4 regions of the Azoarcus sp. DD4 genome follow, and region 1 is predicted to be linked to each of the others. Evidence: predicted binding sites of a transcription regulator. Region 1 holds the regulator's gene; each other region holds the start of a gene.

Region 1 (4,209 bases):
CAGGTGCCGCAAACGCGTGTCGAGGCGATCGACAGCCGCCCGCGCGACGACGGCCGGGTGCGTGAACTGCAGGAGACCAACGCCCGGCTGATGGCCGAACTTGCCGGTATCCGCGGCATGATCGAACGCCAGCTCGCTGGTTTCGCCTGGGGCGAAACGCGCCGCCAGGCGCCGGCCCGCGCCGCCATCGTCGGCGAATTGCTCGAAGCCGGTTTCTCCGCGCCGAGTGCGCGCAAGCTTGCCGAGGCGGTAGGCCAGGACGACAGCCCGCAGGCGGCCCGTGCCGCCGTGCGTGCCGAGCTCGACCGCGCACTGCGTGCCCGTGCCTCCGACGATGACCTCATCGACCGCGGCGGCGTGTTCGCCCTGGTCGGCCCCACCGGTGTCGGCAAGACCACCACCACCGCCAAGCTCGCCGCGCGCTGCGTGGTGCGCCACGGCGCCAGCAAGCTGGCGCTGATTACCACCGACGGTTACCGCATCGGCGCGCAGGAGCAGTTGCGCATCTACGGCCGCATCCTCGGCGTGCCGGTGTTCTCCGTGCGCGACGCCGCCGACCTGCGCCAGACCCTGGCCGAACTGCGCAACAAGCACATGGTGCTGATCGACACCATGGGCGTCAGCCAGCGCGACCGCATGGTCGCCGAGCAGGCCGCGATGCTGAGCGGCGCCGGCGAGGTGCGCCGCCTGCTGTTGCTCAATGCCACCTGCCGCGGCGACACCCTGGACGACGTGGTGCGCGCCTATGCCGGGCCGGATCTTGCCGGCGTCATCTTCTCCAAGGTGGACGAGGCGGCCTCGCTCGCGCCGGCGATCGACGTCGCCGTGCGTCGCCAACTCGACTTGCTCTACGTCACCAATGGCCAGCGCGTGCCGGAAGACCTCCATCTGCCCAACCGCGCCTACCTGCTGCACCGCGCACTGCGCGAACAATCGGCGGAGTCGCCGTGGCGAGTCAGCGGGGACGAGGCCGGCCTCATGCTTGCCGCCGGCACTGGAGCCTGACATGCTCGACCGACGTGAAGACCAGGCCGCAGGGCTGAGGCGGCTGTTCCGCAAGGCACCGCCGACGGTGGTGGCGCTTTATGCCGCGGGGCGCCAGCGTGCCCACAACGTGGTGCGCGCGGCGCACCGTATTGCCGGCCGCGCCGAACGTGTGCTGCTGCTCGACGAAGCCACCGGCGAAGACGCGCTGGCCGAGGTGCTCGGCCTGCCGCCCGGGCTGGATCTACTGCAGATGCTCGATGGCCGTCTTACGCTGGCCGAACTGTTGCAGCCGGTACCTGGCCTGATGGGGCGCGTGCCTGCCGCCGCTGCCGCGCTGGCCCTGCCGCTGCTCGACGATGCCCGCCGTGCCTGCCTGGTGGAAGCGATGCGGGTGCTGCATCGCCATGCCGGCTTTGTGCTGATCCACGCCGCATCGCCGGACTACCCTTCGCCGTTTGTCCAGGCCGCGCCGCGCCGCCTGTTGGTGGCCGAAGTCAGCGCCAGCGGAGCCACCGAGGCCTACCAGACGATCAAGCAGCTGGCTGCGGCCGGCGCCGGCTCGCTCCACGTCGCGGTCTGCCGTGCGCGCAGCCGGGCGGAAGCGGCGGCCTTCTTCGCCAGCCTCGAGGCGCTGGTGCGCCGCCATGTCGGCGTGCCGCTCGCCTTCGTCGGCGAAGTGGAGCGCGACGATCTTGCCGCCGGGCTGCAGGCGCCGGCCGTGCAGACCCCGCCGTGCGAGCCGGAAGCCGCCTTCCTGCGGCGCCTGGCAACACCGGGCGGGCATCGTACGTCGGGAGCATGAGGGCATGCTGCCATTCAATTATGCTGCTGGTAATGCCGGCGTCAGTGCGGGAAAATGGGCGCCCGCGAACAGCGACGGCGGCGCCGGCGAGCGTCCCCGCCGCAAAAAGATACAGGCGAGCTGGATGTACGACGCTGAGGGCAATCTCGACAAGAATCACCTGGTGGTGGCCTATGCCCCGCTGGTAAAGCGTATCGCTTTCCAGCTGATGGCCAAGCTGCCGGCCAGTGTCGAGGTCGAGGATCTCATCCAGAACGGCATGATGGGCCTGCTCGACGCAATCAGCCGCTACGAGGAAGGCCTGGGTGCGCAGTTCGAAACCTATGCGGTGCAGCGGGTGCGCGGCGCCATGCTCGACGGTCTGCGCGAAAACGACTGGCTGCCGCGCAGCCTGCGACGCGACATGCGACGCATCGAATCGGCTATCCATCAGCTCGAGCAACAGCACGGCCGGGCGCCGAGCGAAACCGAGCTGGCCGAATCGCTGGGCGTGTCGCTGCCCGAATACCAGCGCATGCTGCAGGATGCACGCGGCCACCAGCTGGTCTATTTCGAGGATTTCACCGATGGCGAAGGCGAGGACTATCTCGAACGCCATCTCGGCGAGCACGGTTCCAACCCGCTCGAGCTGCTCGAAGATGCCGACATGCGCGTCCATCTGGTCCGCGCGATCGACGACCTGCCCGAGCGTGAGAAGCTGGTGATGGCGCTGTACTACGAAGAAGAGCTCAACCTGCGCGAGATCGGCGAGGTGCTGGGCGTGACCGAGTCGCGCGTGTGCCAGCTCCACAGCCAGGCGGTGGCGCGGCTGCGTGCGCGTGTCATCGGTGCGCGAACGCCCGCTACCGGCGGCGCGCGGCGCGGGCGCCCGCCCAAGCGGGCGCCGGAGGCCTGATAACCAGGCCTGGATGCTGCACAGCCCGGCGGTTCGGATGCCCCGGCCAGGCCCACAACCGGACTGAACCTGCATGGATAGCATCAGCCTCGTCGGACTTACCCTGGGCATCGCCGCCATCCTCGTCGGCCAGGCGATGGAGGGCGGCCACATTGCCTCGCTGCTCCAGCCCACGGCCTTTCTCATCGTCATCGGCGGCACCTTGGGCGCGGTCATGCTGCAGAGCCCGCTGCGGGTGTTCATGGACGGCATGCGGATGGCGAAGTGGGTGTTCGTCCCGCCGGCCACCAGCCACGCCACCATCATCCAGCAGGTTGCGAGCTGGAGTCAGGTCGCACGCAAGGAGGGGCTGCTGGCACTCGAGGCGCAGGTGGACCGTCTGCCCGATCCGTTCATGCGCAAGGGGCTGCAGATGCTGGTCGACGGCGTCGAGCCGGGCCGTTTGCGGGAAGTGCTGGAGGTTGAGATCGGCGCCTGGGAAGCCCAGCTGCGCCAGAGCGCCAAGATCTGGGAAGGGGCGGGCGGCTATGCACCGACCATCGGCATCCTTGGTGCGGTGATGGGGCTGATCCACGTGATGGAAAATCTGTCCGACCCGGCCAAGCTCGGCTCCGGCATCGCCGTGGCCTTCGTCGCGACCATCTACGGCGTCGGTTCCGCCAACCTGGTGTTCCTGCCCATCGCCAAGAAGCTGCTTGCTCACATCGCGACCCTGGTGGCGCAGCGCGAGATGTTCGTCGACGGACTGGTCGGCATCGCCAACGGCGACAACCCGCGCATCATCGAAAGCCGCATGCAGGGTTACGTTGTGTGAGCCCGACAGGCCCCGAGGGGGCGCGCCATCGCCTTGGTGCGGCACGGCGGTGATGGTCCGCTTTCTCCTGCTGCGCTGCGGGTGCTTTCCTAGAGCCGGAAGCTGTCGATCGCAGCCTTGAGATCGTCCGCCAGGTGATGCAGGCGGTTGGCGGTGTCGGTCATGCGGCCGAGCGCACCGTGGCTGTCTTCCACCATCTGGGCGATCCGTTCCACCTGTTGCGAGATCTGCGTGCTGGCGGCGCTTTGCTCGCGCACCGCCTGGCTGATCTGCTCGACCTCCTCGGCCGCACGGGCAGACGACTGACTGGCCGCACCCAGCGCCTGCGAGGTGCCGGCCATGCTGTCGCGGCTGGATTCCAGCGTCTGCAGGCCGTGGTTGAGCGCCTGTTCCAGCGCATGGGCCTGTTCGCCCAGGGTGGAGGTGATGGCGTCGATCTCGCTGGCGGAGTGGCCCGACTTTTCCGCGAGCTTGCGCACCTCGTCTGCGACCACCGCGAAGCCGCGACCCTGCTCGCCGGCGCGGGCCGCCTCGATCGCGGCATTGAGTGCCAGCAGGTTGGTCTGGTCGGCGATCTCGCGCACCTGCTGGGTCATGGTGGTGATCTTCTCGGCGTTCTGGATGAAGGCGCGGGCGGTGTCGGTCACGGCGTTCATCACCTGGGTGGATTCGTCCACCGACCGCGCGAGTGTCGCCAGCTGTGATTCAGCG
Region 2 (4,209 bases), 520 kb from region 1:
CCAGGCCTCCATGCCGTTCTGCGCATGCTTGTGGCGCACGCCGAGCTTGTCGAGCACCTCGGTGATCTTGCGGCGTGCCACCGCCGAGTCATCGACGAAGAACACGTTGACCTCGTGCCCGCCACTGATCGGCGCGATGTTGCCGACGATGGCTTCGCCGAAGGTGTTGGCGAGGATGGTCTCGACGTCGAGGATGGACACCAGCTTGCCGTCGGCGAGTTCGGTGATCGCGGTGATGTAGCCATTCACGCCGGAGGCGACGTTGTCCGGCGTGCGCACCTTGTCCCATTCCACGCGGATGATGCGGTCGACTTCCTCGACCAGGAAGCCGAGCGTGCGCTTGCTGTACTCGGTGACCATCATCGAACCGCCCAGGCCCGCGCCTGGCCGGGCCACGCCGAGGATCTTCGCCAGCGACAGCACCGGGATGACATTGCCGCGCAGCGAGATCAGCCCTTCGACGCCGTTGGGCATGTTCGGCGCCTTGGTGATGAAGGGCGTCTTGGAGACTTCGCGGACCTTGAACACGTTGATGCCGAAGGTCTCGCTGGTGCCGAGCGAGAACAGCAGGATCTCCATCCGGTTGGAACCTGCCAGCATGGTGCGGCCGTCGACCGCCTCGAGCAGCGCGTTGTCTTTGTGATCCAGATTCAGCATGACCTACCTCACTCGTTTCCGGCCAAGTCGCGCTTGAGCAGCCGGCGCAGGGTCTGGGACAGGCGCTGGGGTTCGAACTTGGGCACGTACTCGTCGACGCCGACCGACTTGCCCAGCTGCTGGTTCGACATCCCCGACAGCGACGAATGCATGATGACCGGCACGCCCTCGAAGCGCGGATCCGACTTGATGTGCTTGGTCAGGATGTAGCCGTCCATCTCGGGCATCTCGACATCGGTCAGCACCAGGCTGACCATATCCTTGACCTTGCGCCCGGTCGCATCGGCATGGGCGGCGACCTTCTTGAGTTCCTCCCAGGCTGCGCGGCCATTGACCGAACCGACATGGCGCACGCCGAGGATGTCCAGCGTCTGGGTGATCTGCTTGCGCGCGACGGAAGAATCGTCGGCGAAGAACACAGTGTGCTGCGAACCGTCCTCGATCGCCTCGATGTCCTTGAACAGGAAGGCGTCGTCGTAGCGGGTGGTCTCGGACAGCACCTTCTCCACGTCCAGCATCATCACCAGCTTGTTGCCCTGCAGCTCGGTAACCGCCGTGACCAGGCCGCCCATGTTGGCGGTGAGCATTTCCGGTGGCACCCGCATCTGCGACCAGTCCAGCCGCAGGATGGTATCCACCGCCTCGACCAGGAAGCCCTGGGTGTGACCGTTGTACTCGGTGACGATCATGATGTCGCGCGGCGTATCGGCGCCGATGCCGACGTACTTGGCCAGATCGACCACCGGCACCAGCACGCCGCGCAAGCTGACCATGCCTTCGACGGACGAAGGCATTTCAGGCGCGGCGGTGATCTGCGGTGTGCGCATCACCTCGCGGACCTTGAACACGTTGATGCCGAACGTCTCGCGGCGGCCGGTACGCTGATCCGTACCCAGCGTGAACAGCAGGATCTCCAGCTTGTTGGTGCCCGCTAGCCGGGTGCGTGCATCGATGTTCTTCAACAGATCGGACATTTCATTCTCCGCATGGGGCGGCTCATCTGGCCGGCCAACACGACCGGAAGTTGCTTGTTGTGTTTATCGACCGGTCGCCGGGAGACTTGAGGCATTCCGTAAGCAACCGTTACAGCCTGGCATTCTCGCATCAACCGGGCCGCTCGGCACCGCTGTCATGGCCGATTTTCACCTGCGTTACTCCTTCCCGCCCCTGCGCGGATCAAGCCCGGTAGCCGATGCGGAAGCCGCCCCAGTGGCGGCCCCGCACATAAACCGGTGCGGAAATATCGTGCATGATCTCGCCGGTGTCGCGGCGATAGGTCTGGATCAGGAACTGCAGTTCGTGCGTCCCGCACTGCTTGCCCACCGGATCGTCGAAGATCCGCTTGCCGCGGTTGCCGACGAAATCCTTGTCGTAATCACCTGTCAGCGGCAGCGAGAAGCGCTTGTTATGGGTCGGCACGTAACCCTTGCGGTCGCAGCCGATGGCATAGACCACCTCGCTGTTGCGATCGAGCACCGACTCCTGCACCCGCGGGAAAAGCTTGTCGGTGATGGAATCAAAGCGGGTGTTGAACTTCTGCGGCCGGGTGTTGGGGATCGGCTGGTAGTTCGCATCGAAAACCGCGTCCTCGGCGAGCTGGCCGGCCGCGATCGCGTCATCGAGCAGCTTGCCGATGTCGCGCGCGGCCTGCTGCACGAGTTCCGGCATGCGCTTGTGGACCTGCATCGCCTGTTCGCCCTCGGCACCGAGGCGGAACACCTTGCTGATTTCGTGCAGATTGGCCGCCAGGCTTTCGAGCGCCTGCGCCTCGTGCAGGGTATCGGCGGCGCCGGTCGAATTGCGTTCGACCATGTCCATGATCTGGCGGACATGGCCGACGACGCTGTCGGCCTCGCGGCTTTGCTGCGCGATCGCCACCGCGATCTCGTCGATGCGCTCCATGGTCTGCTGGGCGCCCTGGTTGATGCGATCGAGCGAACCGGCCGCCTGCTGCGCCAGTTGCGCGCCGGCATGGGCCTGGTTGCTGCCTTCGCGTATGGAAGAGATCGCCGTGCGGGTCTCGTCCTGGATGGCGGAGATCATGGTGCCGATCTCGCTGGTCGCCGCCGAGGTGCGCTCGGCCAGCTTGCGCACTTCGTCCGCCACCACTGCGAATCCGCGGCCCTGTTCGCCCGCGCGGGCCGCCTCGATCGCGGCATTGAGCGCCAGCAGGTTGGTCTGGTCGGCAATCTCGCGGATGACCTTGACGATGCCGCTGATCGCCTCCGAACGCTCGCCGAGCGCGGCAATCACCTGTGCCGACTGTTCCACCGAACGCGCAATGCGCTCGATCTCCTGCGAGGCGTCTGACACGATGCGGGTGCCTTCGCGTGACAGCTCGCGCGCCTCCTGGGCGTTCTGCGCGGTCAACGTGGCATGGTCGGCAACGGCATTCACCCCGGCGGTCATCTCCTCGATGGCACGGACCATGTGCTCGGATGCCTGGCGTTGCGCGCTCGAACCGTCGGCCACGCTGCGTGCGTGCGACGACAGTACATCGGCGGCATCCGCCACGCGCTGGGCGTCGTAGATCACCTTGCCGACGATGCCCTGGAAGCTCTCGATCAGCACGTTGAAACGATGGGCGCATTCGCCCACCGGCCCCGCCGCGGCCGGCGCGCGACGCGACAGGTCGCCATCCAGGTGCATGCGCTGCAGCGTATCGCCGAAGGCCGCCAGCGGTTGGCCGAAGCGCATCCGCAACCACACCCATCCGAACAAGGCGACCACCACGCCCACCACGAGATGTCCTCCGAGGACGAGCGGGGAAGCGTCCCCACCCAAGACCGCGATTGCCGCTCCACCCAGGGCCGAAACGGCGCCCAGGGCAATTCCGATTGAACCGTAACCCATTTTATTTCCCCCGATATCGCGATCATCGCCGCGCTTTTATCGCTTCTCCCGGCCATCGCCCGAGGGCGTGTCCGTCTCCGTGAAGCATTCTATCGGCGGGGAGGGGAAACTTCTTTAGGAAAGTCGGCGCGACACTCAGGCGCCGACTGCATGCTGCAGAACGCTGGCAGCAATCTCGGACAGCGGCAGCACCTGCACGGCCGCACCCAGCGCCGCCGCTTCGCGCGGCATACCGTACACGACGCAGCTGTCCTGGTCCTGGGCGATCGTCCACGCGCCGGCATCGCGCATCTGGCGCAGGCCGGCAGCGCCGTCCTTGCCCATGCCGGTGAGCAACACGCCGACCGCAGCCGCGCCGACCTGCTCGGCCGCCGAGCGGAACAGCACGTCCACCGCCGGACGATGGCGATTGACCGGCTCGGAGCGCGCGAGCTCGCACTGGTAGCCGGTACCGGCGCGGCGAATGGAAAGGTGGGAATGGCCCGGCGCGATATACACCGTGCCCGGCACGATGCGCTCGCCCGACTCCGCCTCCTTGACCCTCATCGCACTGAGACCGTCGAGCCGGCGGGCGAAGGAGGTGGTGAACATCTCGGGCATGTGCTGCACGATGAGGATGGGCGGGGTCGCGGCGGGCAGACGCTGCAGCACTTCCTTGATCGCCTCGGTGCCGCCGGTGGATGCGCCGATGAAGATGAT
Region 3 (4,209 bases), 510 kb from region 1:
GGTTGATCGGACTCGATGGCGAGCAGCATGGTCTCTATCGTCGCCAGGTGCTCGTCCGCCTCTTCGAAGAAGATCTGGTAGAACTGGCTCATGTCGAAGGCCATGATCGCGCGCTCCGTGTCTCAGCCCAGCACCCGCCGGACCACCTCGAGCAGGCGTTCGGGGTCGAAAGGCTTGACCAGCCAGCCGGTAGCGCCGGCCTCGCGTCCACGCTCGCGCATCTCGGGCGCGGATTCCGTGGTGAGGATGAGAATGGGCACCTTGCGATAGGCCGGCTCGGCACGCAGGGCGCGCACCAGGGCAAGGCCGTCCATGCGCGGCATGTTGAGATCGGTGATCACCAGGTCTGCACGCTGGCTGCGCGCGCGCGCCAGACCGTCCTCGCCGTCCACCGCACTGCTCACCGCGTAACCTGCGGACTGCAGCACGACGCCGACGACGCTGCGGATGGCGGCTGAATCATCGACCGTCAGCACGGTTTTGATCATGTTCTTGCTCTCGGTGCGGGTGTCGAAGGGCGTCGGGCAAGTCGATGGGATCGCCGACACGATGCCTCCTGTCGGATAACGTCCCCGCGGCATTCAACTTTAGACACATCGGAAAGGCGACGCGAACACCGCTCGCCCGGGCAGCGGATCAGCGCCCGTTGCCCTGCGAAAAACGGGTGAACGGCGCCGGCGCCCGTGGCGCGGCCTGCGGTGCCGCCGGTGCCGGCGGCGCAGATGGAGGCGCGACGCCACGGCCGATGCCTTCGCGCAGCGCGTCGCTGTCGACCGGCGCCGAAGCATCGACATCCAGCTTGCCGCCCTCGCTGCGTATCGCATCTTCGGCACGCTTGTTGAGCACGATGATGCTGATACGACGATTGATGGGATCGAGCGGATCGTTGCGGTTGAGCGGAATGGTATCGGCCAGGCCGACCACCCGGACCACCTTGCCCGCCAGCAGGCCGCCGCTCACGAGTTCGCGCCGCGACGCGTTGGCACGGTTGGACGACAGCTCCCAGTTCGAGAATCCGCGCTCGCCGCCCGCATACTGGGCCGAATCGGTATGGCCGGACACGCTCACGCTGTTGCCGACATCGTTGAGCGCACGGCCGATCGCACGCAGCAGATCGCGGGTGTAGGGCCGCAAGTCGGCACTGGCGGAGTTGAACATCGGCCGGTTCTGCTCGTCGACCAGCTGGATGCGCAGGCCCTCGTTTACGATGTCCATCAGGATCTGGTTCTTGAACTCGCGCAAGGTCGGATTGGCCTCGACGATGGCCTCGATGCGCCCCTTGAGGTCGATCAGGCGCGAGCGCTCCCGATGGGTTTCGGCTTCGTCCTTGGTCGAGGACTCTTCGCTCGGCGTCTGCTTGCCCTTGGCCGCATCGAGGTTGATCTTGCGATGGCCTTCGACTTCACCGCGCTTGACCTGGCCTACCGAACGGGTGAGATCCTCGCCGCCGCCCTTGATGATGCTGGAGCTGTCGCCGCTGCCCTCGCCGCCATCCATTGCCAGCTTGAGCGGATTCTGGAAGTAGTCGGCGATGCCTTCGAGATCGCCCTGTGCCGTTGAGCCCAGCAGCCACATCAGCAGGAAGAAGGCCATCATCGCGGTCACGAAGTCCGCATAGGCGATCTTCCATGCGCCACCGTGGTGACCGCCGCCGCCCTTCTTGATGCGCTTGACGACGATGGGTTGTTGCGAATCGTCGCTCACGCGCAGGCTCCCCGTCCGTTCGCTTCACGCATCATCGTGCCGTTATGCATTCCAAGCCGCCTCAACCCTTGCGGTTCTTGATTTCCTGTTCCAGCTCGGTGAAGGTGGGCCGGTCGTTGGCATACAGCACCTTGCGGCCGAACTCGATCGCCACCTGCGGCGCATAACCGTTCATGCTGGCCAGCAGCACCACCTTGATGCACTGATAGATCTTGCCGCCTTCTTCCACCTTCTGTTCGAGCTGACTGGCGATCGGTGCGACGAAACCGTAGGACAGCAGGATGCCGAGAAAGGTACCGACGAGCGCTCCGCCGATCATCTTGCCGAGCACCGCCGGCGGCTGGCCCACCGAGCCCATGACGTTCACCACGCCCATCACCGCCACTACGATACCAAAGGCCGGCAGACCATCCGCCACCTTGGAGACGATGTGCGGCGCGACGTGGGCTTCCTGGTGGTGGGTCTCGATCTCCATGTCCATCAGGTTCTCGATCTCGAAGGCATTGAGATTGCCGCCCACCATCATGCGCAGGTAATCGGTGAGGAACTCGACCACGTGGTGATCGGCGGTGATGCTCGGGTACTTGCCGAAGATCGGGCTGGCATCGGGGTTCTCGACGTCGTTCTCGATCGACATGAGGCCTTCCTTGCGCACCTTGGCGAGAATCTCGTAGAGCATCGCCAGCAGGTCGACATAGAGCGCCTTGTTGTAGCGCGAGCCTTTCACCGCCAGCGACAGCGAACCCAGCGTCGCCTTGATTGCCTTCGACCCGTTGCCCGCGACGAAACCGCCTATCATCAAGCCAACGATCGCCAGGTATTCCATCGGCACCCAAAGCGCGGCAAGGCTGCCGTGCACTGCATAAGTGCCCACGGATGCCGCCAGGATGATGACGTAGCCAATGATCAGAAACACCGCTTGCTCCAGGAATTCGGTGGCGAGGACGACATTGCCTGAGATTGTATCGTCCTCACCGACCCAAACTTGAACCCGACCGATACAAAAAGAACGGGCCACCTGCTTTCGCAGGCGGCCCGTGACGGATTCTACAGCGGCCGGCCGGTTGTTCCCGGGCGCTGACCGTTCGCTCCGGGAGCGATCCGGCGACAGCCCGACGATGGCCCGCCTGTGCCTACATTCAGGCCGTCACCGTGCGCACCGAAGACTTGCGCGCCGCGGCACGTTTGGTCTTGCCGGCGCGCGAAGGCATGTTGCACAAGCCGCAGACGAAGCCCGCGGTCGGGTCGTAGGCATGCGCCACGAACTGGCCGCCGCAGCAGGTGCAGGGGGCAAGTTGCAGCAGGTCGGCGTCGAAGAAGCGCACCAGGGTCCATGCACGCGTCAGGCTCAGCACCGGCTCCATCTGCTCGGCCTCGATGTGATCGAGGTAAAGGTGGTAGGCCTTGATGATGGCATCCAGACCCTGCACCCCGGCACGCGCCTGGAAGAAGCGGTGAAAGCCCATGAACAGCGAGGAATGCACGTTCGGCTGCCAGGTCATGAACCAGTCGGTCGAGAACGGCAGCATGCCCTTCGGGGGGGAAACCCCGCGCACTTCCTTGTAGATCTTGAGCAGCTTCTCGCGACTGAGGCGGGTTTCCACCTCCAGCATCTGCATGCGCGCGCCGAGCTGCACCATTTCCACGGCTTTGCGGATGTCTTCCGCCTCGTCAATGATGCGCTTGTTTTTCATTCTTCTACTCCTAGGCCGTTTCCTGCATCGCCTTGCCGGCGGCGATGATGGCCGCATGCAGGCTGGAGGTGGCCGGATCGCGCCCTTCGCCCGACATCAAGCGGGCGAGTTGCTCGTCGTCAAAGCGAAAGCTGGGCATCAGCATCTGACTGTTGGCCATGCGCACGAGCTTGGCGGCCGACAGACCTTCGATCAACTCGGCGACCTCATTGCGCATACCCAATCTGAACATCGCCGTCTCCCTGTCGCTGCGCAACATCTGCTGGGCGAGCATGAGGTAGGCGAGATTCAATTCGCGTATTTCGGCCTGAAAATCGGGGCGTTTCATTATTTAAAGCTCCCTTTCAGGAACAAGCGCCCCGAACTTAAAGTAATTTGTAAGGATCTGCAAGGCTGAATACCCTTTACGGGTACGTGGACATGTCTTAAAAAAACAACAATCCACCCTGCCGCGTGACCGTCGTCACAGGCAGCCAGTCCTTTCCACCACAACACCATCGAGCACGAAACGCTCGACCGGTACCGGCCTGCCGTAGCGATACCCCTGGAATCCGTCGCACAGTTCGGCGCGCAGCATGTCCTCCTGCTCCACCGTTTCCACGCCTTCCGCGACGGTACGCAGGCGCAGGCTGCGGGCGAGCGCGATGATGGCTCGCACGATGGCGGCATCCTCGCCATTGCTGCTGACATCGCGGATGAAGGACTTGTCGATCTTGATGACGTCGATGGGTAGCCGCTTCAGGTAGGACAAGGACGAATAACCGGTGCCGAAGTCGTCCACCGCCACCTGCACGCCCATGTTCTTGAGAGC
Region 4 (4,209 bases), 1.4 Mb from region 1:
CTCATTTCCTTGCTCCCTCTCTGTTTGGTGAGAAATCGGTGGGGACTGCGTCCGCCGCCGGCTGATCAGGCCAGCGCCTGTGTCCGCAGGTAGTTGCGCCAGCCACCGCTGGCGCTGATGTCCTGCGCACTGCTCGCCGCGAGGCCTTCGCAGATGAAACCCTTGAGCTCGCGCCCGCCCTCCAGCACCACGGTGCCGATGGCCAATGGCGCCGGGATCAGCGCAACGAAACTGCCGAAGTGACGGGCAGGCAATTCCCATACCTCTACTTCGATGGCCGCGCCGCCCGACGCCACGCGGACGAGGCCGGGCTTGGGCGGCGTCGTGCCCGGCAGCGCGAACAAGCGGTATTCCGGCGCCGTGCGGGTGGTTTCCAGCAGGCGGGCATTACGTTCGACGAGCTGCCAGTTGAGCGGCAATCCGCTCAGGTGGGCGCCGACGACCACCAGCCGCACGGTCGGTTCGCTGCCGGGCAGCGGCGGCAAGGGCGTCGTGCGGCGGGGCGGTTCGAGCGTGCCGGTGCCGAGCCGGGTGTGCAGCAGGGGCTCCCACCGGCGCGCCAGCTCGGCCAGGCGGTGGTCGGCGCCGCTCGGGCCGATCAGGGTCACCCCGGCCGGCAGGCCGTCGCCGCGGAACGGCCCGGGCACGGCCAGCGCGCACAGACGCAGCAGATTGACGAAGTTGGTGTAGCGACCGAGATGGGTGTTGCACTCGATCGGGCTGCGCGCGATCTGCTCGCGGGTGTAGAAGGCCGGCATGGTCGGTACCAGCAGCAGGTCGATCTTGTCGAACTGTGCCTGACACTGCGCCTGCAGTTCGGCCAGGCGGTACTGGCCGCGGAAGGCATCGGCGGCCGAGAAGCAGTCGGCGCGGCCGATGATCGCGGCTACATGGCGATCCATGCTGGCGCGATGTTCGTCGAGGAAGCTGCCGAGCGCCACCCGCCGTTCGGCCACCCACGGCCCCTCGTAAAGCAGGGCCGAGACCTCGTGGAAGGGCGTCATGTCTATCATCTCGACGCGTATTCCGGCGCGTTCGCCGAGGCGCGAAAGCGCGAGCGAGAACGCTTGCCAGGCCGCCGCATCGAGCTCCTTCTTCAGCTCGATCGGCACGCCCACCACCAGCGGCTGGTGGTCGGGGCCGAGCGGCAGCACCGGCTGCGCACCGTAGGCAAAGCGGCCCAGCACCCGCCAGGCGTCGGCCACGGTGTGGGCGAACACCGACACGCAATCGAGCGAACGGCACGCCGGAAACACACCCTCGTTGCTCACCAGGCCGGGCGTGGGCTTGAGTCCGACCAGATTGCAGCAGCCGGCCGGGATGCGGCCGGAGCCGGCGGTGTCGGTGCCGAGCGCAAAGGCGACCAGGCCGCGCGCGGTGACCGCGGCCGAACCGGAGCTGGAACCGCCCGAGATGTAGCGCGCGTCGAAGGGATTGCTGACCTCGCCATAGGGCGAGCGGGTACCGACCAGACCGGTGGCGAACTGGTCGAGGTTGGTCTTGCCCACCATCAGCGCGCCGGCCGCCTCCAGGCTTTCTACCGCCGCCGCCGAACGGCGCGGCATGTAGCTGAAGGCGGGGCAGGCCGCGGTCGTCGGCAGACCGGCGACGTCGATGTTGTCCTTGACCGCGAAGGGCACGCCGAGCAGGGGGAAGCGTTCCAGCGCACGATCCGGTCCGTCGCGCAGTGCTGCCGCCAGCTCGGCCGCGCGGGCCCGCAGGCGCTCGGCCGGTGCAGTGCAGATCCACATTGCCGGATCGACCGCGGCAGCGATGCGCGCCAATACTGCCTCGACCACCTGCTCCGGTCGCTGCACACCGCTGCGATAGGCCTCCAGCAAACCCTCGACGGTGAGTACTTGCGGCATGGCTGGCATCGTCGCCCTCTTCTTGGATTCAAGATGGAATACAAGAAGCAATATCCAAGCCACGGCACTTCCTGAGCCCGTTCCCCTTGATTGGCGCGCATTTGTTGCATATCGGAAGACAGGCGGCGGCGTGGCCATGCACCACCGCGGGGAAAATCCGCGCCCCCCGCCCCGGAACAGGGCGCGCCGGACGGGGCTGCAGCGCCGCGCCGCACGTTTGACTTTTGCCCGGCGCAGCGCTACTTTTCGGCCACCTAGCGCCGATTTGAACCACAGCTTGCGGGCGCTCAATAAATCCGGCTAAAGCGAGGGCGACCCAGTCCGCGTTTTCCAGCCGGCTGGGTTTTTTGTTTTTCACGCAAAGATCATGACCGAACCCCAATCCGTCGGGATCGTGACGCCACAGACGGCGCACTTCGCCGAGCCGCTGGCGCTGCGCAGCGGCGGCACGCTCGCCGACTACGACCTGGTCTATGAAACCTATGGCGAACTCAACGCCGCGCGCAGCAACGCGGTGCTGGTCTGCCACGCCCTGTCCGGCTCGCACCACGTCGCCGGCGTGTATGCGGACGACACGCGCAACGTCGGCTGGTGGGACAACCTGATTGGCCCCGGCAAGCCGCTCGACACGCGCAAGTTCTTCGTCATCGGGGTGAACAACCTCGGCGGCTGCTACGGCAGCACCGGGCCAGGTTCGATCAATCCTGCCACCGGCAAGCCCTGGGGCGCCGACTTCCCCTTCGTCACGGTGGAAGACTGGGTGGATGCGCAGGCGCGGCTGGCCGACCGCCTCGGCATCGCCCGCTTCGCCGCCATTGTCGGCGGCAGCCTGGGCGGCATGCAGGCGCTGTCGTGGGCACTGCAGTATCCGGAGCGCGTCGGCCACGCCGCGGTGATCGCCTCGGCGCCCAAGCTCACCGCGCAGAACATCGCCTTCAACGAGGTCGCCCGCCAGGCCATCCTCACCGATCCCGAATTCCACGGCGGCCACTACTACGAGCACGGCGTGGTGCCGGCCCGCGGCCTGAAACTGGCACGCATGATTGGCCACATCACCTACCTGTCCGACGATTCGATGGGCGAGAAATTCGGCCGCAGCCTGCGCCACGGCAAGGCGGTATACAGCTACGACGTCGAATTCGAGATCGAGTCCTACCTGCGCTACCAGGGCGACAAGTTCGCCGGCTACTTCGACGCCAACACCTACCTGCTGACGACCAAGACGCTGGACTACTTCGACCCGGCCTTCGAACATGGCGGCAACCTCAACGCCGCCCTCGCCCGCGCCAGCGCCGACTTCCTGGTGGTGTCCTTCACCACCGACTGGCGCTTCTCGCCGGCGCGCTCGCACGAGATCGTTTACGCCCTGCTGCACAACCGCCGCAACGTCAGCTACGCGGAGATCGACTGCCCGGCCGGGCACGACTCCTTCCTGCTCGACGACCCGCAATACCACGCGCTGCTCAGCGCCTGGTTCGACCGCATCGAGGTGTGAGATGGCGGCCTATCGCTACGACTACGACGTGATTGCGCAGTGGATCGCCCCCGGCGAGAAGGTGCTGGACCTCGGCTGCGGCGACGGCAGCCTGCTCAAGCACCTGATCGCGGTACGTCAGGTGCAGGGCTACGGCGTCGAGAACGATCCCGACAAGCTGATCGCCTGCGTGAAGAACGGGGTGAACGCGATCCAGGTCGATATGGAAAACGGCTTGTCCGGCTTCGAGGACGGCTTCTTCGACCACGTCATCATGAGCCTGTCGCTGCAGGCGATGCACAACACCCAGGGCATCCTCGCCGAGATGCTGCGCGTCGGCCGCGAAGCGGTGGTGAGCTTTCCCAACTTCGGCTACTGGCGCCACCGCCAAAGCATCCTCAACGGCCGCATGCCGGTGTCGGAAAGCCTGCCGCACCAGTGGTTCAACACTCCCAACGTGCGCTTCTTCACCATCGCCGACTTCGACGCGCTGTGCGAGCTGAACGGCATCGCGGTGCGCGAGCGGCTGGCCTTCGACGAGGGCAAGATCGTGGTGGAAGAGCCCAACTTCCTCGCCAGCGTGGCGGTATACCGGCTGGGCCGCGACTGATCGTCGGGCCGCGGCCAGACCGCGCCTTCAGCCTGCCGGGATCAGCCGCTGGCCGCGGCGGAAGGCATCGGTGAAGCGGTCCAGGCCGTGGCTGCCGCCGTTGACCAGCCGGCGCGCGTGGCGCAGGTCGTCGGCCAGCAGGGCCTGCTTGATAGCGATCTCCTTGTCCTTCAGGAAGGCCGCCAGCAACCGGCCGGCGATCGCCGCGTCGGAGGCGAGTTCCGGCTCGTCGATCAGGCGCTTGCCCAGGCCGAGCA

What was found. Region 1 encodes FliA, which starts transcription of late flagellar genes. Its sites were predicted from a motif close to CTAAAGTTNNNNNNNNNNNNGCCGNTA; they were not measured.
Region 2: the regulator FliA is predicted to act here: its motif matches at 1,696-1,722, upstream of CJ010_RS09075 (chemotaxis protein).
Region 3: the regulator FliA is predicted to act here: its motif matches at 2,668-2,694, upstream of motA (flagellar motor stator protein MotA).
Region 4: the regulator FliA is predicted to act here: its motif matches at 2,108-2,134, upstream of CJ010_RS24950 (homoserine O-acetyltransferase).

What each region holds. Positions count from the first base shown of each region.
Region 1 is NZ_CP022958.1:1,409,543-1,413,751, forward strand. Features, by position in the region: gene flhF (flagellar biosynthesis protein FlhF) at 1-1,005, shown strand, start outside; gene CJ010_RS06705 (flagellar FleN) at 1,007-1,789, shown strand; gene CJ010_RS06710 (RNA polymerase sigma factor FliA) at 1,914-2,684, shown strand; gene CJ010_RS06715 (flagellar motor protein) at 2,758-3,498, shown strand; gene CJ010_RS06720 (methyl-accepting chemotaxis protein) at 3,588-4,209, opposite strand, start outside.
Region 2 is NZ_CP022958.1:1,934,321-1,938,529, reverse strand. Features, by position in the region: gene CJ010_RS09080 (chemotaxis protein) at 1-657, opposite strand, end outside; gene CJ010_RS09075 (chemotaxis protein) at 666-1,631, opposite strand; gene CJ010_RS09070 (methyl-accepting chemotaxis protein) at 1,834-3,399, opposite strand; gene CJ010_RS09065 (chemotaxis response regulator protein-glutamate methylesterase) at 3,646-4,209, opposite strand, start outside.
Region 3 is NZ_CP022958.1:1,921,686-1,925,894, reverse strand. Features, by position in the region: gene CJ010_RS09040 (chemotaxis protein CheA) at 1-104, opposite strand, end outside; gene CJ010_RS09035 (response regulator) at 123-548, opposite strand; gene motB (flagellar motor protein MotB) at 637-1,704, opposite strand; gene motA (flagellar motor stator protein MotA) at 1,766-2,620, opposite strand; gene flhC (flagellar transcriptional regulator FlhC) at 2,844-3,398, opposite strand; gene flhD (flagellar transcriptional regulator FlhD) at 3,409-3,726, opposite strand; gene CJ010_RS09010 (bifunctional diguanylate cyclase/phosphodiesterase) at 3,862-4,209, opposite strand, start outside.
Region 4 is NZ_CP022958.1:5,371,295-5,375,503, forward strand. Features, by position in the region: gene CJ010_RS24940 (BMP family ABC transporter substrate-binding protein) at 1-5, opposite strand, end outside; gene atzF (allophanate hydrolase) at 66-1,868, opposite strand; gene CJ010_RS24950 (homoserine O-acetyltransferase) at 2,236-3,363, shown strand; gene metW (methionine biosynthesis protein MetW) at 3,365-3,952, shown strand; gene CJ010_RS24960 (peptidoglycan-binding protein) at 3,980-4,209, opposite strand, start outside.